One region of the Arthrobacter sp. 08Y14 genome, then DNA from elsewhere that is predicted to be linked to it. Evidence: predicted binding sites of a transcription regulator. Region 1 holds the regulator's gene; each other region holds the start of a gene.
The links. The regulator HrcA, encoded in region 1, represses chaperone genes, less so after heat shock. The targets are predictions, from matches to a motif close to TTNGCACTCGNNNNNNNCGAGTGCNAA.
Positions count from the first base shown of each region.

Region 2: the regulator HrcA is predicted to act here: its motif matches at 1,969-1,995, upstream of CXR03_RS13855 (Hsp20/alpha crystallin family protein).
Region 3: the regulator HrcA is predicted to act here: its motif matches at 1,857-1,883, upstream of groL (chaperonin GroEL).

Region 1 is NZ_PJIX01000002.1:878,962-884,965, reverse strand. Features, by position in the region: gene CXR03_RS10625 (DUF4870 domain-containing protein) at 1-139, opposite strand, end outside; gene CXR03_RS10620 (DUF3097 domain-containing protein) at 280-1,122, opposite strand; gene hrcA (heat-inducible transcriptional repressor HrcA) at 1,336-2,349, shown strand; gene dnaJ (molecular chaperone DnaJ) at 2,486-3,625, shown strand; gene CXR03_RS10605 (16S rRNA (uracil(1498)-N(3))-methyltransferase) at 3,627-4,391, shown strand; gene CXR03_RS10600 (GerMN domain-containing protein) at 4,399-5,337, opposite strand; gene CXR03_RS10595 (PhoH family protein) at 5,689-6,004, shown strand, end outside.
Region 2 is NZ_PJIX01000003.1:304,448-310,451, reverse strand. Features, by position in the region: gene CXR03_RS13865 (hypothetical protein) at 1-339, shown strand, start outside; gene CXR03_RS13860 (glutamate--cysteine ligase) at 440-1,909, shown strand; gene CXR03_RS13855 (Hsp20/alpha crystallin family protein) at 2,101-2,676, shown strand; gene CXR03_RS13850 (NADP-dependent isocitrate dehydrogenase) at 2,760-3,980, opposite strand; gene purH (bifunctional phosphoribosylaminoimidazolecarboxamide formyltransferase/IMP cyclohydrolase) at 4,165-5,778, opposite strand; gene CXR03_RS18670 (DUF222 domain-containing protein) at 5,887-6,004, opposite strand, start outside.
Region 3 is NZ_PJIX01000005.1:109,906-115,909, forward strand. Features, by position in the region: gene groL (chaperonin GroEL) at 62-1,699, opposite strand; gene CXR03_RS17350 (cold-shock protein) at 2,020-2,223, opposite strand; gene CXR03_RS17355 (LytR C-terminal domain-containing protein) at 2,444-3,073, opposite strand; gene CXR03_RS17360 (DUF3263 domain-containing protein) at 3,111-3,413, opposite strand; gene CXR03_RS17365 (uracil-DNA glycosylase) at 3,580-4,326, shown strand; gene CXR03_RS17370 (siderophore-interacting protein) at 4,341-5,198, shown strand; gene CXR03_RS17375 (threonine/serine exporter ThrE family protein) at 5,298-6,004, opposite strand, start outside.

The DNA.
Region 1 (6,004 bases):
TGCCGCCGAAGTGAGCCATGGTGGCCCACTGGCGGTCCTCGGAAGCGGTGAGGGGCAGCGCGTTGGCCGGTGCGCCCTGATAGGGGGGACGCTGGGCCGCACCCCGGTCGTCGGGGCGGTGCTGGTCATTTTGACGGATGTTCGACACTGCTGTTTCCTTTTGACTCTGGACGCCTGGCCCGGTGCGCCGGTGCGGACTGGGCCGTCCGGCTGCTGCATATCTCATCTAGGTTACTGGCTGGAGGAGCTCCAGCCAGCAACGGCACAGCGGTGGAGCCGCTATGGGACGGTCAGGAAGTCGATAACTTGCTCCACCCGCCCCAGCAGCGACGGCTCCAAATCGGCATATGAACTGACGCTGCCCAGCAGTTTCTTCCAGCCCATGGCAACGTCGGTGTGGTCCCGGTGCGGCCAGCCAAGGCCTTTCAGAATGCCCGTTTTCCAGTCCTCGTGGCGGGGCACCACGGGCCAGGCTGCCAGACCGATGGTCTGCGGCTTGATGGCCTGCCACACGTCCACGTACGGGTGGCCCACAATCAGCACGTTCTCGCGGGCGCCCGGAACGGCCATGGCTTCGGCAGCTATCCGGGATTCCTTGGACCCGGACACGAGATGGTCCACCAGGATGCCCAGCCGGCGTCCGGGGCCCGGGCTGAAATCCTTTACAGCGGAGGCAAGATCATCCACGCCGTGCAGGGGCTCGACGACGATGCCCTCCACGCGCAGATCATCACCCCACACCTTTTCCACCAGTTCGGCGTCGTGCTTTCCCTCCACCCAGATGCGGCTGGCCCTCGCGGTGCGCGCCCGGACGTTGTCCACCCGGACAGAGCCCGACGCCGTCCGCCGGGACACCGGGGCCGCAGCCTTGACGGCCGGAACCACCTCCACGGGCTCCCCGTCCAAAAGGAATCCGAAGCCCAGCTCGAAGGACTTCGTCTTCCCGCGCCGGTCCTCTAGGACCATTAGATGCAGGCCGCCGGACTTCTCGACGCGCACCACGGCACCAACCCAGCCGCTGTGCACGTCTTCAAGCACGAGCCCGATCTCCGCGCCTACTTTGGGCAATACCCGCCGGGCCGGGGCGCTAATGTCCTGCGGGCCCCACGAAAAATTCGACACGGGTATATCCCTCACTCTGATTGCGGTTGGTTCCTGCGCGGATTCGGCACGTGCGGGCACGGGCTCCTCAATGCTAGCAACGCCGCCGATCCGTATTAGACTTAGCACTTGGGCAGGGTGAGTGCTAACCAGCCCGGCGCCAATCCGCATGCCTGTTCGGCACCGCTGTCAGGACATCAGCACCGGCAGGACATCAGCAAGGGAGGGAAAACCATGAGTGAACCACGCAGACTCGAGGTGCTCCGGGCCATTGTTGAGGATTACGTGCATTCGCGCGAACCCGTTGGATCCAAAGCACTGGTGGAACGCCACCAGCTGGGAGTGTCCAGCGCCACCATTCGAAATGACATGGCGGCCCTTGAAGAAGAGGGCCTGATTGTCGCACCTCACACTTCCGCCGGACGCATCCCCACCGATAAGGGTTACCGCCTTTTCGTGGACCGGATATCAGACGTCAAACCGCTGTCCGCCGCAGAGCGCAAGGCCATCCAGACCCTGCTGGAGGGAGCTGAAGATCTCGATGACGTCATGGAACGGACCGTCCGGCTGCTCTCCCAGCTGACCAACCAGGTGGCTGTGGTGCAGTATCCGCATCTCGGCAACGCCAAGGTCCGCCACATCGAATTTGTCCTGCTGGCGCCGGCCCAGGTGCTGGTGGTCCTGATTTCCACCACCGGACGGGTGGAGCAGCGTGTCATCACGGTTCCCGACCAGGTCACCGAGCCGGACCTGCTGGAGCTGCGGCAGCATTTCCTGTCCGCACTTAGCGGTACGCCGCTGACCCGGATAACCGGACAACTGGCCGACTGCCTCGTCCAGGTTCCCGCCCCGAAGCGGCGGAACGCCGCGGCGCTGGCACACTGTCTGGAGCAGCTGGCCGGAATCAACCGGGAAGACCGCATGGTCATGGCTGGCACCGCCAATCTGGCCCGTTCCACAGTAGACTTTCCCCTGACGATCGGCCCCATCCTGGAGGCACTTGAGGAACAAGTCGTCATGCTTCGGTTGTTGTCGGAAATGGAGCAGGACGCCAGGGGTGTCTCGGTGCGGATTGGACGGGAGAACCCGCACGGATCCCTTTCAGAGGCATCAGTCGTAGCCACCGGTTACGGACCCGATTCTTCGGCAAAGGTGGGGGTGCTCGGACCAACCCGCATGGACTACCCCAACACGATGGCCACAGTGCGTGCCGTGGCCCGTTATCTTTCCCGAATACTGAACAACTAAAAAACGTTAGACGAATACAGCAGCAGTACGCCGGTTGCCGCCGCCCGAGGGCGACAGCAGCCGGTGGACGCCTCCGGACGGAGGGCGGCGCGGTAACAACGCGGATACTGCCAATTACAGGAAGCGATGTGCACGAGTGAGCGATCACTACCAGGTCCTGGGTGTCGGACGCGACGCCACGGGCGAAGAAATCAAGAAGGCGTACCGGAAGCTTGCCCGCAAGCTCCACCCGGACGTTAACTCTGCTCCCGGCGCGCAGGACGAGTTCAAAGCCGTCACCCACGCCTATGAGGTGCTCGCGGACCCGCAGAAACGCCGCATCTATGACACCACCGGCAACGAGAACGGCAACGACAACGGCTTTGGCGGCGGCGCCGGCTTCGGTGGCCAGAATTTCGGCTTCCAGGACATCTTCGACACCTTCTTTGGTGGCGGCGGAGGCGGCGGCCGGGGACCGGCCTCACGGACGCGGCGCGGCCAGGATGCCCTCATCAATGTGCGCATCGATCTGAAGGATGCCGTCTTCGGCACCAACAAGAAGATTGAGGTCGACACCGCGGTCACCTGCCCCACCTGCGACGGAAGCTGCTGCCAGCCGGGAACGTCCCCGCGGACCTGCGACATTTGCCACGGATCCGGCCAGGTACAGCGTGCCGTGCGCTCCATTCTCGGCCAGGTTATGACCAGCGCGCCGTGCGGGTCCTGCCAGGGCTACGGAACCGTTATCCCGGACCCGTGCCACGAGTGCGCCGGCGAAGGCCGCGTGCGCAGCCGCCGTACCCTGAACATTAAGATTCCCGCCGGTGTAGCCACCGGTACCCGTATCCAGCTGGGTGGACAGGGTGAAGCCGGTACGGCCGGCGGACCCCAGGGCGACCTGTACGTGGAAATCCGGGTAAATGCCGATCCTACGTTTGTCCGCGAAGGCGATGACCTGCACGCCACGCTGACCGTGCCCATGACGGCGGCGGCGCTTGGGTCTTCCATCAACTTCGAGACGTTCGACGGCGACCGGGAGATTGCGGTTAAGGCCGGCACTCAGTCCGGGGAAGTCACAACCCTCAAGGGACTTGGCGTGACCCATCTGCGCGGCTACGGCAGGGGAGACCTGCTGGTCCACCTGCACGTGGAAACCCCGCAGAAGCTGGATGCGGAGCAGGAAGAACTGCTGCGCAAGCTGGCGCAGCTGCGCGGTGAGGAATATGCCGAGGGCCGTCTGGCAGGTAGCGGCACGGGCGTCTTTGCCCGGCTGCGGGACCGCTTGGGCAACCACTGACATGACCAACCCGATCTTCTTCGGTGACCCGGATGCCGTCCGTGCCGCCGGGGCCGGTTCCGTTTTTGTCCTCGAAGGGGCTGAAGCCCACCACGCGGTTGCCGTGAAACGCTTGGCGCCCGGGGAACCGGTGGATATCGTGGACGGGGCCGGACGCCGGCTCACGGGTACGGTTGCCGCTGCCGGGCCGTCCCGGCTGGAGGTGGCGGTGGAGTCCGTTACCGAGGAAAACGAAGCGGCCGATACGCTGATGCTGGTTCAGGCCCTCGCCAAGGGAGGCCGGGACGAGCAGGCCGTTGAGGCAGCCACCGAGCTGGGCGTGCAGGCGGTGATTCCGTGGCAGTCCGAGCGGAGCATCGTGCGCTGGCGTGCCGACAAAGCTGCCAAGGGGCAATCGAAGTGGCAGGGCATCCTCACGGCGGCGGCCAAGCAGTCCCGCCGGTCCGAGATCCCCGTAGCCGAAGAAATGCTCGATACCAAGGCGCTGGTGCGGAGGCTGGCGGATGTCGACCTGGTGCTTGTGCTCCATGAAGAGGCCGACGGCGCGCTGGTACCGGCGGTGGAGCAGGCACGGCAACGCTGCGGCGGCCGGCCGCTGAGCGTTGCCGTGGTGGTGGGACCCGAAGGGGGAATCAGCGGGGCTGAAGTTGAGCTCCTGCGTTCGGAAGGGGCCGTGGCGGTCCGGTTGGGGCAGCACGTTCTTCGTTCATCCACCGCAGGTCCGGCGGCGCTGGCCGTCCTGAATTACGCGCTCGGACGCTGGTAAAGCCGGGCTAATTCACGTCGGAATACACGGTGACGCGTTTGGAGTCCTCATCGGCCCGTTCAGCCCCGTGGAAAACGCTTACGCTGTATTCGCCCGGCGCCAGATCAACGCTGAAACTGTAGAGGGATGTGCCGCCGGTGGGTGCCTCCAGTTCGGCATAACCGGTCTGGACGGCATCCTCGGCGGGCCGGCCGTCAACAATCGGCTCGACACGCCAGGACACCTGGCCGCCTTCCGAAACTGCGGTTCCGTGAACCTGAAGCGAAGGGCCGGTTCCGTCCCCCTGCTGCGGATCAATGATCCAGATCGGGGCCATCAGTGAAGCATCCCGCTGGAGCTGCCCTTCCAGACGCTCATGCCCGAACGCCTGGTAACCTGCTTTGCCGTCCACCAGAAGCACCACTGAGGGCTCATACTTCACCGTGGTAAGCCCGGCGTTTGAAGCCGCAGCGGTTGCCGTATACACGAGCTGCTGGACGGCGCGGTGCGCCATGCCGGCATCGAGGGAAGTCTTGAAAGCGTCCGAGGAGATATCAACCGTGATGACGTTCTTGCCGGATATTGAGGCTGTGACGCTGCCGGCTTTGCTCCAGGGATTGAAGTAATCCGGATCAGCCGGTTTGTCGGACGTCATGGCAACTACAGCCTCGACTATCGGATCACCGCTCGTTTCGACGGGCCGGAACTCCCGGTAGAGGTGAACATTTGAACCGTTCACTCCGAGCCAGTAGACCGGAAGGCGTCCCGGCGCCGGCTTTCCTTCCGAAGGAGCCGTAACGCTCAGCGAGGCGGACACGGAACCTGCAGCCTCATCAAAGGGCGTAGGCATGGAGGTGGTGGGGGTGGCTGCCACTACGCCGCAGCCACTGAGGAGGAGCGAAGACGCTGCGAGCAGGCCCAGGACGATCCTGCCGTGCGGCAGGCGCCGTTGCGGTGCTTCATGCAATTTTCTGTCCTCCTTTCGCTGAACGGTCATCCCCAGCTTGGCACATGCGAAAGGCCGGATTTGCGCTCTTAACCGTCCTGCGACCGGACTGAGACCCGATTGAGACCCGGCGTCCGGGGCGCCGGCCGTGTTGTCGGCTGCCCGCCGCGGCCGCATCCGGCACAGGCGGACTAAACAGCTCACCGGCTGGAGCAGACGGTGAGCCGTGGTATCAAGTAATATTGAAGTGCCTGTCTTAACTTGCCGAGCTCCCGATTGCCGGTCCCATAACTTGTTAGGCCGGGGCACCACACCAAGCACAAACAACTCACTCTTCAAAGGGGCGATGAAAGGCCTGGGAAGGCCGAATATATGACTGAATCCTCAGGAATTGGCACCATCGGACTGGATCGCCAGACCATCATCTTTGATTCCACGGAACACATGGTCCAGTCTCTGGGTGCCAACGACGAGGCGCTCAAGATCATTGAGTCCGCTTACCCGGAGGCCAATCTTCACGTCCGCGGCAACGAGCTTTCCATCTCGGGCCCCGCTGCTGTTGTTGAACTGACCCTCCGTCTCGTCAACGAAGTCCGGATCCTGGCACGGAGCCAGACCAAGGTCACGCCCCAGTTGCTGGAGCAGTTGATCACCATGCTCCGGGACCAGAGCGCCCAGCGCCCGGCGG
Region 2 (6,004 bases), on a different contig from region 1:
GGTTTGGCCATCATCGGAGAGAACAAAGGCCGCGTTGCCAAGCAGGACGGCGTGGGTACCCTCACCGTCTATAAGACTGCCGTGACCGTTGTGGGGGCACTGGCAACCTTCTACGCCGGCTTGCTGGGGCGGAAGGTTGACAAGTACTCCGAAGAAGGCGCTGCCGGCGCCACCGAGCCAAACCCCGGCACCTCCAAGGAACTGCAGTCAGCCCAGCGGCAGCTGAAAGTTGTCCAGTGGTGCATTCCCGTCTTTTCGGGAGCTGTCATTGTGATGGGCGCGCAGCACGGCGAAATGCAGCGTACTTCCAACGTCCTGAAGGGCCTGCTGCAGTCCTGACCCCAAGGGGATGGGGATGCCGTTTGGCGCGCCGCGCCAATTCGTCTCATCTCTCGGCCCACGCTATACATCCTTCGGCGCCCATGGTTATCTTCAGACGATGGGCGCCGAAGTCAATAACAAAACGTACAGCAGGGAGCAGCGGACGAGGTACCGCCAGCGGCTCCTTGAAAACCTCGACCGATTTGCCGGATACCTCTCAACGGCGTCGTTCGCTGATACCGCCAGCATCGGTCTCGAGCTGGAGTTGAACCTGACAAATCAGGATTTCTCCCCCGCGCTGCGCAATGCAGCCGTGCTGGAACAGATTGCCGATCCCGCATTCCAGACCGAAATCGGTGCCTTCAACATCGAAATGAACCATCCGGCGCTGGCCATTGGCGGTTCCGGCCTGAGGGAGCTTGAGGACAGCCTGCGGATGCAGCTCAACCGGGCTGATGCCCGGGCGGCGGAGGTCAAAACCGAAATCCTCATGACCGGAATTCTGCCGACGCTGCGCCCCAATCTGCTGGAGAACAAGGAATGGCTAAGCGCCGGCAAGCGCTACGCCGCGCTGAATACTTCGGTGCTTCAGGCCCGCGGGGAAGACGTGCATATTGATCTCCGCGGGGAGGAGTCGCTGGCTTTCTATGCCAAGAACATTGCCCCTGAAGCAGCGTGCACCTCGGTGCAGCTGCATCTGGAAGTGACCCCGGAGAACTTCGCCCCCGCCTGGAACGCCGCCCAGATCATTGCCGCACCGCAAATTGCCCTTGCGGCCAACTCCCCCATCTTTATGGAACATGTCCTGTGGCATGAGACCCGCGTGGAACTCTTCAAGCAGGCCATAGATACCCGCCCGCCGGAGATGCGCAATCAGGGCGTCCGCCCCCGGGTTTGGTTTGGGGAACGGTGGATCACCTCAATCTTTGATCTTTTCGAAGAGAACGTGCGGTATTTTCCCGCACTGCTTCCGGAGCTCTCGCGCAGCAGCGGAGGTTCCACCCCGGCCGGCGCGCCGCTGCTCCCGGAACTCCGCCTGCACAACGGCACGGTCTACAGGTGGAACCGGCCGATTTATGACCCCGGCGAGCACACACCCAATCTTCGCTTGGAAAACCGGGTCCTCCCCGCCGGTCCTACGGTCCTTGATGTGGTGGCCAACGCCGCATTCTTTTACGGCATGGTCCAGCATCTGCGCACGGCCGAACGGCCGTTGTGGACCAGGCTCGCCTTCAAGAGCGCCGCAGACAACTTTCTGTCCTGCGCCCGCAATGGTTTGGAAGCAACGGTCTACTGGCCCGGCATCGGCGAAATTCCCGTCGCTGAACTGGTCATCAGGCATCTGGTCCCTCAGGCTGCCCTGGGACTGCGCGAACTGGGGGTGGATCAGGAGCTGATCGAGCGCTATCTGGATGTTATCCGCGAACGCGCCCGCACCGAGCAGAACGGGGCCTCCTGGCAGATCTCGTACCTGCGCCGGCTGGAGAGCGAGGGCCTGGAACGCAGGGCCGCACTGGCTGAGCTCACCCGGAAATACTGGGAAAACATGCATTCCAATGCTCCTGTCCACGAATGGCCGGTCGATTAACGGGGCACAGGCCTCCATCACCAATTACGGGCTGCTCGCGACATTTTTCGTGTTTGGTTCTGGCACTCATTAAGGGTGAGTGCTAACCTAATTTCATCCTTGAGTCGAGGTGACTCAAGTTATCGACCCTTCTGAAGTTCCGAAAAATGATTCGCCTGCCCAGCAGGTGGGCGTAAAAGGAGTTGATGATAATGGCCATGAAGTTCGATCCGTTCCGCGAGCTTGACCGGATGGCAGGAGCCCTGCTGGATCCCCGGCAGCGGCTGCGGCTGATGCCCATCGATCTTTACCGCGAGGGCGACCACTACATCCTGAATGCCGATCTTCCGGGCATCGATCCGGGCTCGGTTGACGTGGATGTGGACGGCCAGCTGCTGACCATCCGGGCAGAGCGCACCATCCAGGCTTCCGACACCGTCACCTGGCTGACCCGGGAACGGGAATCCGGCACCTTCCTGCGCCAGCTCAACCTTGGGCAGGGAATCGATATTGACGGCATATCCGCCAAGTACGAGAACGGTGTGCTCAGCGTCCTGATTCCGGTCAGCGAGCGGGCCAAACCGCGCAAGATTGAGGTGTCCTCCTCCTACAAGGACGCGAACACCATCAGCGGCCAGTCCAGCTCCGAGTCGGTGGCCTCGTCAACCTCGAGCAGCTCCGGGTCCGTGGGCTCGGGATCGTCCGGCGGCTCCATGGGCTCCGGTTCCATGGGCTCCGGTTCCTCCGGTTCCTCCGGGTCCTCGGGCGACCAGGGCTCCGGCATTTAGTGAAGCCCTGACCTGAACGACGACGGCGCCCCACCTGCGAAAGGTGGGGCGCCGTCGTCGTTCTGCGCTGAAAATGCCGAGTATTAGCCCAGGCGGGTCTTCAGGTTGGCATCCAGCTCAGCGAGGAATTCCTCGGTGGTCAGGTATGCCTGGTCCGGGCCAACCAGTGCAGCCAGGTCCTTGGTCATCTTGCCGGACTCGACCGTCTTGATGACAACGTCTTCAAGGGTCTCGGCGAAGTTGATGACCTCGGGGGTGTTGTCCAGCTTGCCGCGGTGCATCAGGCCACGGGTCCACGCGAAGATCGAAGCGATCGGGTTCGTGGAGGTGGGCTTGCCCTGCTGGTGCTGGCGGTAGTGACGCGTCACCGTGCCGTGTGCAGCTTCGGCCTCAACGGTCTTGCCGTCCGGGGTCATCAGCACGGAGGTCATCAGGCCCAGCGAGCCGAAGCCCTGTGCAACGGTGTCGGACTGGACATCGCCGTCGTAGTTCTTGCAGGCCCAGACGTAGCCGCCTTCCCACTTCATCGCGGAGGCAACCATGTCATCGATCAGGCGGTGCTCGTAGGTGAGGCCGGCTGCTTCGAACTGGTCCTTGAACTCGGCGTCGAAGACTTCCTGGAACAGGTCCTTGAACTGGCCGTCGTAGGCCTTCAGGATGGTGTTCTTCGTGGAGAGGTACACCGGGTAGTTGCGCTGCAGGCCGTAGGCGAAGGAAGCGCGGGCGAAGTCCTTGATGGAATCGTTGAAGTTGTACATACCCATGGCGACGCCGCCATCTTCGTTGTACGTAACAACCTGCTGCTTGATTTCTTCGCTGCCGTCGGCCGGCGTGTAGGTCAGCGTCAGGGTACCGGCACCGGGAACCTTGAAGTTCGTGGCCTTGTACTGGTCGCCGTGGGCGTGGCGGCCGATGATGATCGGCTTGTTCCAGCCCGGGACCAGGCGCGGGATGTTGGAGATGATGATCGGTTCGCGGAAGACCACGCCGCCCAGGATGTTGCGGATGGTTCCGTTCGGGGAGACCCACATCTTCTTCAGGCCGAATTCCTCGACGCGTGCTTCGTCAGGGGTGATGGTGGCGCACTTGACGCCTACGCCGTGTTCCTTGATGGCGTTGGCAGCGTCAATGGTGACCTGGTCATCGGTTGCATCGCGGTTCTGAATGGAGAGGTCGTAGTACTTCAGGTCTACGTCCAGGTACGGGTTGATCAGGCGATCCTTGATGAACTGCCAGATGATGCGGGTCATCTCGTCGCCGTCGAGTTCTACTACAGAACCCACAACCTTGATTTTCTCAGCCACACGGTCTCCTTGTGTGTTGGTGGGCACCGGCCATGTCTTGTGGCATGACGGAACCCGTCTTTTTGGCTTGTATTTGAGTCCCACTATGCCACAGCGCACTATCTGCGCCCTAAACTGCGGGACGGCGCATTACCCGCACCGTCCCGCGTTTCAGCGCCCGCTAATAGCAGTGCCGGCACAAGTGTTAATGGAAGAAGTGGCGTGCCCCGGTGAAGTACATGGTGACGCCGGCAGCGTTTGCTGCTTCGATGACCTCGTTGTCGCGGATGGATCCGCCGGGCTGGACCACGGCGCGGACGCCGGCGTCAATCAGGATCTGCAGGCCGTCGGCGAACGGGAAGAACGCATCCGAGGCCGCCACGGAACCGCGGGCCCGCTCCTCCCCGGGTCCACCCAGGGTATTGGCCCGCTCCACGGCGAGCCGGCAGGAATCCACCCGGTTGACCTGGCCCATGCCCACTCCCACCGAGGCACCGTTGTCCGCCAGCAGGATGGCGTTGGACTTCGCGGCACGCACGGCAGTCCAGGCAAAGGCAAGGTCCGCCAGCGTGGCATCATCGGCAGCCGGGCCTGAAACCAGCGTCCAGTTCTCCGGGCTGTCCCCTTCTGCCTGCATCTTGTCCGACTTCTGGATCAGCATGCCGCCGGAGACCTGCCGGAACTCGGCAGCACTGCGCCCGTAGCCGTCCGGCAGGGTCAGCAGGCGGATGTTCTTCTTGGCGGAGAGGATCTCCACGGCTTCAGCATCGAAGTCCGGTGCGATAACCACCTCGGTGAAGATGTCCTTGACCGTGTTGGCCATGCCGGCGGTGACTGTGCGGTTGGCCGCGATCACGCCGCCGAAGGCCGAAACCGGGTCGCAGGCATGCGCCTTGGCATGGGCATCGGCAATGGGATCGGCGGCGTCCCCCGAGGCCACTGCCACGCCGCACGGGTTCGCATGCTTGACGACGGCGACGGCCGGCTCGTGAAAGTCGAACGCGGCGCGCAGTGCGGCATCGGCGTCGACATAATTGTTGTAGGACATGGCCTTGCCGTGCAGCTGGTCCGCCTGGGCCACGCCCGGCTGTGCGCTCTTGTCCGCGTAGAGGGCAGCGGCCTGGTGCGGATTTTCGCCGTAGCGCAGCACCTCGGACCGCTCCAGTGCCAGACCCGTATAGGCGGGCCAGGTGGCACCTTCCTCGGTTCCGTCACCAAACTGCTCGGCGGTCCAGGCCGCCACGGCGGTGTCATAAGCGGCGGTGGAGGCGAAGGCTTCCGCTGCAAGGCGGCGGCGCTGGTCCAGGTCAAAGCCGCCTTCGGCAGCCGCCGTGACCACGTCGCTGTACTTGGCCGGGTCCACGACGACGGCTACGGACGGGTGGTTTTTTGCGGCGGCACGGACCATGGACGGCCCTCCGATGTCGATCTGTTCCACGACCTCGTCCCGGCTGGCGCCGGACTTCACGGTTTCCACGAAGGGGTAGAGGTTCACCACCACCAGGTCAAAGGGTTCAATTTCCATTTCCTCGAGCTGGGCCACGTGGTCCTCCCGGCGGCGGTCAGCCAGGATGCCGGCGTGGACACGGGGATGCAGTGTCTTGACCCGCCCGTCCAGGCATTCTGCAAAGCCGGTGACCTCGGAGACTTCAGTGACGGGAACGCCCGCAGCAGCAATCTGCTTGGCAGTTGAACCGGTGGACACGATGGCCACCCCGGCGGCGGAAAGGCCCTGAGCCAATTCCGTCAAGCCGGTCTTGTCATAGACCGAGATCAGGGCCCGGCGGATTGGTACACGGTTCAGCGGCTGAGAGCTCACGCAATATCTCCAAAGTAAGAGTGTGTCGGTGGCTACAGTTTAGGTCACGGCGTCCTGCCGGGCAGAGTGTGAAGCCAAGACTGGCTTAACACAGCTGGGTCTGCCGGATCATGACACTGCACCTGTCGTGCCTGGAAGCGGCGGTGCGGTGGAGCGGTACATGTGGCCCGTTGGCGTAGTGATTGTGACGCTGTGCCGGCCCGTCCCGCCGTTGCCGGCGAGCGCT
Region 3 (6,004 bases), on a different contig from region 1:
CGCGTCATGGTGATCCGTCCCGCCGGCTCATGGCGGCCCTTGGGAACGAATCGGCGTGGGGCTAGAAGCCGCCCATGCCGCCCATGCCGCCCATGTCATCGCCGCCGCCCATTGCCGGAGCAGCCTTCTCAGGCTTGTCGGCAACAACGGCTTCGGTGGTGAGGAACAGACCGGCGATGGAAGCCGCGTTCTGCAGGGCAGAGCGGGTTACCTTTACCGGGTCGTTGACGCCGGCAGCCAGCAGGTCTTCGTACTCGCCCGTGGCAGCGTTCAGGCCGAAGCCTTCGGGCAGGCCGCGGACCTTGTCCACGACAACACCCGGCTCCATGCCGGCGTTGAAGGCAATCTGCTTCAGCGGGGCGTCGATGGCAACGCGGACGATGTTGGCGCCCGTTGCTTCGTCACCCTCGAGGTTCAGGTTAGCGAAGGCCTTGAGGCCGGCCTGGATGAGGGCCACGCCGCCGCCGGCGACGATGCCTTCTTCAACAGCAGCCTTTGCGTTGCGGACAGCGTCCTCAATGCGGTGCTTGCGTTCCTTGAGCTCGACTTCAGTCGCAGCGCCGGCCTTGATGACTGCAACGCCGCCGGCCAGCTTGGCCAGGCGTTCCTGCAGCTTCTCGCGGTCGTAGTCAGAATCGGAGTTCTCGATTTCCGCACGAATCTGGTTGACGCGGCCCGCGATTTCCTCGGGGTCACCGGCGCCTTCCACGATCGTGGTCTCGTCCTTGGTGACTACCACCTTGCGGGCCTTGCCCAGCAGGTCCAGCGTGGCGTTCTCCAGCTTCAGGCCAACTTCCTCGGCGATGACCTGGCCACCGGTGAGGATGGCAATGTCAGCCAGCTGGGCCTTGCGGCGGTCGCCGAAGCCCGGAGCCTTGACGGCAACAGACTTGAAGGTGCCGCGGATCTTGTTGACCACCAGGGTTGCCAGGGCTTCGCCTTCGACGTCTTCGGCGATGATCAGCAGCGGCTTGCCGGACTGCATGACCTTCTCGAGAACGGCAACGAGGTCCTTCACGTTGGAGATCTTGGAGTTCACGATCAGGATGTACGGATCCTCGAGGACCGTTTCCTGGCGCTCGGCGTCGGTGACGAAGTAACCGGAGATGTAGCCCTTGTCGAAGCGCATGCCTTCGGTGAGCTCAAGCTCCAGGCCAAAGGTGTTGGACTCCTCGACGGTGATAACACCTTCCTTGCCAACCTTGTCCAGCGCCTCGGCGATAAGATCGCCGATCTGCTGGTCACCGGCGGAGATGGAAGCCGTGGCAGCAATCTGCTCTTTGGTCTCGATTTCCTTGGCGGAGGCGAGGAGCTCGGCCGTGACAGCTTCGACAGCCTTCTCGATGCCGCGCTTCAGGCTCAGCGGGTCGGCGCCGGCAGCAACGTTGCGCAGGCCTTCCTTGACCAGTGCCTGGGCGAGGACCGTTGCCGTGGTGGTACCGTCACCGGCAACGTCATCAGTCTTCTTGGCAACTTCCTTGACCAGCTCTGCGCCGATCTTTTCGTAGGGATCGTCGAGCTCGATCTCCTTGGCGATGGATACGCCGTCGTTCGTGATGGTGGGGGCGCCCCACTTCTTCTCAAGGACAACGTTGCGGCCACGCGGGCCGAGGGTAACCTTCACGGCGTCGGCGAGGATGTTCAGTCCGCGCTCGAGGCCGCGGCGTGCCTCTTCGTCAAATGCAATGATCTTGGCCATAACGGCTTTCGTCCTTCCGGAACAGTCATGCTGGGTGCTTAGATGTTGCATTCCAGACTGCGGTGCCCGCGACGGACGGGCCAACAGGAGCGATCTCTTTACGCTCCCGCAGGCCCTCACCTCAGTGGCTTGCTCTTTCACTCAACGCCAACCGCTTTTAGCAGTCATACGGCAAGAGTGCTAACTCAATAATTAGCACTCCCGCACACTGAGTGCAAGCGATCACGGCTCGGTGCTTGGCGCGTCACAGGCAACAGCATCCACGGTTCCGTGTCCGTGTCCGCAGGGCAGTCATAGGATTGGCGACCCGGCACCGGCAGCTACACGGTGCGGACGTCCTCCGCCTGCGGCCCCTTCTGGCCTTCGCCGATGTCGAACTCCACGCGCTGGCCCTCTTCAAGGGTGCGGTATCCGGACGCCTGGATTGCCGACCAGTGCACAAAAACATCAGTCTGTGCTTCGTCCACGGTAATGAATCCGTAGCCTTTTTCCCCGTTGAACCATTTGACGATCCCCTGCGCCATGTGCGTTTCTCCCACCTTCTTTGCGAGCGAAAGTCCAGCCACGGTGATCATGGCGGAACTGGCCGCGGCGCACAGAGCAGTCCGGAGCGCGGAGCCGTTTCTGCCGGCTCCGGATCCTGCGCGGCACGGCTGGCACTCACTGTAGCCAGTGCAGGCCGGACCGCCCGGTGCCGTGCAGGATTGTTATGGAGTATTTACGCAGCAGGAGGCAGTTTGGCTGCTACTGGAATCCCGGGCCGGGCACCACGGTGACCAGCGTGAAGTCCGGCGACTGAACGACGGTGGGAATCCCCAACAGCCGCGACAGCTCCTGGGCATTGGGCAGCTGGTCCTCGGTGCCGTAGAAAATGATCGATCCCTGCAGCAGCTGTCCGCCCCAGTTGGCAACCTGCGCCGTAGTCCAGCCATCGGCTCCCAGCCGGGCTGACACGCTGGCTCCCAAACCGCCGATTCCGCTTCCGTTCAAGACCACTACGGGCTGGCTCCGGTCCACTGCGACCGGCGCGGGTGAAGGTGTGGGGGAAGGCGTGGGTGCGGGTTCAGCACTCGGTGCGGCAGTGGCGGACGGGCTTGGTTCCGTACTCGGCCCGGGTTCAGAGGCCTGCGGTTCCGGGGATTCTACGGAAGCGGAGGAATCTGCGGCGGGCGCCCTGTCGCCGTCGTCCGCTCCGATGCCCAGGCGGGGAAGGACAAAATAAGCCGCCACCCCAAGCACCAGGGCGAGTACGCCAACGGTGATGATCAGGCCGAGTCCGCTGGAGCGCGAAGGGATCAGCCGTTCCCGGTGAACGCCCTGGCGCGACGACGTTTCGGGAACCTTGTCGAACTCATCCCGGGGGTAATTGCTCATGGTGAGGTATCAGTCCTTGGTCTCAGGTGGCGCCGGTTTAGACGTCAGAGCCTGAACGACGGGCGGTGCGCGCGCGCTGACGGGTTGTTCGTAGTCTACGCAGTCTCTTGACCAGCATAGGGTCGTGAGCCAGGGCGTCCTCGGTGTCGATCAGCGCATTGAGGACCTGGTAGTAGCGTGTGGCGGACATGCCGAACAGCTCGCGGATGGCTTGTTCCTTTGCACCGGCGTACTTCCACCAGGCCCGTTCCAAGGCCAGCATCTGCTGTTCCTGTTCCCCCAGCGGGCTGTCGGGGTCAACCGCGCCGTCAAGCGAGAAGGCTTCGGTTGTTTCGGCCACAGAATGCTCCCAGATAGTTGACGGTTTCACCACCCATGTTAGTTGGTGAATAACAGCTCTGTCATTTGCGTCTTCCGCCCTACCGGAATAGCCCGTTCCCCTGCATCCGGCCTACGCTGGATGGGTGAGTTCAAGCGACCCGACGCTCTTTCCCCTGCCGCACGAGCTGCCCGGCGACAAACCGTTCCCGTTCGCCGCCCCCGCAGCGCTCAGTGATGTCATGGCTCCGGACTGGGCCTGTGCACTGGGTCCCGCTGCCCAGGACCTGCACCGGATAGCTGCCGGACTCCAGGAAGAGCGCGCGTCCGGACACACCGTCCTGCCTGCACCGGAGAACATCCTCCGGGCGTTTTCCCGTCCCCTTGCAGAGGTCAAAGTCCTGCTGATCGGCCAGGACCCGTATCCCACTCCCGGCCATGCCGTGGGACTGTCCTTTTCCGTGGACCCTGCAGTGCGTCCGCTGCCGCGGAGCCTGAACAATATCTATAAGGAGCTTCACGCGGACCTCGGGATACCGCCCAGCGTCCACGGTGACCTCAGCTGCTGGTCGGACCAGGGGGTGCTGCTGCTGAACCGGGTGCTGACGGTTCGTGCCGGCAGTGCAGGGTCCCACCGCAAACGAGGCTGGGAGCAGATTACCGAGCTCGCGGTCCGGGCCGTGGTTGCCCGGCGCCTGGCCGACGGGAGCCGAGCGCCGCTGGTGGCCGTGTTATGGGGCAACGACGCCCGTTCAATCGTTCCGCTGCTCGATGATGTCCCGAGGATCGAATCCGCCCATCCCAGTCCGCTCTCCGCCTCGCGCGGTTTCTTCGGCTCACGTCCCTTCAGCCGGGTTAACGAACTGTTGCAGCAGCAGGGCGCCCCGCCAATTGACTGGCGGCCGGCGCGATACGGTAAAGAAAACGTCCTTTGATCTAGGAGAACCACATGCCTGACCCTTCCGCGCCCGCCGCAAAGCCAGCGCAGGATGTTCCCCGCCGGGCCCGTCCGCTGCTGGTCCTGGAGGTTCTGCGGACGGAGCAGCTGACTCCCCACATGGTTCGGGTAATTGCCGGCGGACCCAATTTCTCCCGATTTGCGGCCAATGGTTTTGCCGACTCATACTGCAAGATCTGGTTCGGTCCGGACGGTAAGCCGCTGGACGGAACAGCGGAGCTCGAAGCACTCCGGGAACAGTTTCCCCGTGAACAGTGGCCGGTGTCGCGCACTTACACCATCCGCAGCGTCGACTCCGCCGCCGCAGAGATCGCCATCGATTTTGTGGTCCACGGAGACGAAGGGCTCGCCGGGCCCTGGGCCGCCCGGGCCACAGCCGGTGAGACCCTCTCCTTCACCGGTCCCGGCGGGGCATTCAATCCAGACCCCGACGCCGGCTGGTACCTTTTCGCTGCCGATGAATCCGCGCTCCCGGCCACGGCTGCCGTGCTGGAATCGCTGCCTGCGTCCGCCGTCGGGCAGGTCTTTGTGGAAGTGGGCGGGCCCGAAGACCGCCAGCCGCTGAAGACGCCGGAAGGCATCTCAGTGACCTGGCTGTACCGCGGCGACCTCCCGGCAGGAAACACCGGCCTGCTGGCAGCCGCTGTGGCCGATGCGCCCTGGCCCAGCAACGATGTGCAGGTCTTTGCCCACGGTGAGCGGGAAGCGATGAAGGCGCTTCGGGATGTCTTTTTTGGCCTCCGCGGCTTGGAGCGCCGGCAGGTTTCTCTGTCCGGCTATTGGGCGGCCGGCCGGACAGAGGACGCGTTCCAGGCAGAAAAAAGGACCCCGGTCGGCAAGATCCTCTAGATCCTGCTTTCCGGGGCCCTCGGTCCGCCGCTCTTTCTTCCTGTCTAAGGTCCAGCCTGTCTAACGTCCAGCCTGCCTGACCATCTAACTGTCTAACGTCTAGCGGCGCCGGTTCCGGCGGTCGTTGCCGGAGAGGTTCCGGGTCAGCGGGCGGGCCAGATTGTCTCCAAACACCACACCGCCGGCGATCGCAAGAATAATCGTGAGGGCATTGAAGATGCCCACCGCACCAACGGTGATGTCGTCCGAGCCGATGCTCAGCCCGTACATCGCCCGGAAGATGGACAGCCCCGGGAACAGGAAGAGCACGGCCGGCACAGCCACGATCAGCTGCGGAGCACCCATGCGCAGGGCAATCATCCGTGCCAGCATGCCAATGAAGATGGCAGCAACCGCCGGTGTGAGCCGGGGGCCCACCCCCACCAGCTCCGAGAGCTGGAATACAAGGAAGCCGGCCAGCCCGGTCAGGACCGTGGGGAGCACCAGGTTCATGGGCGACTGCTCCACCACGCAGATGGTCCCGAGCGCCACGGCCAGCAGCACCAGGGTCACTGCAAACGGATACTGGGAGCCCTCCACCTGTGTCACATCCAGACGCGGAACACCCAGCAGCGCCCCGACCACCAATGCGACGGCGATGCCCGCCACCAGCGCGCCGAACGTCAGGAACGCTGACAGGAAACGTCCCGACGCGGTGACCGGGAACCCGTTGATCGCATCCTGTACAGCTGAGACGAGGCGGCCGGTGGGCAGGAGCAGAAGGATGCCTCCGGCAACCACGATGCCCGGCGAAATGGGCACGTCCA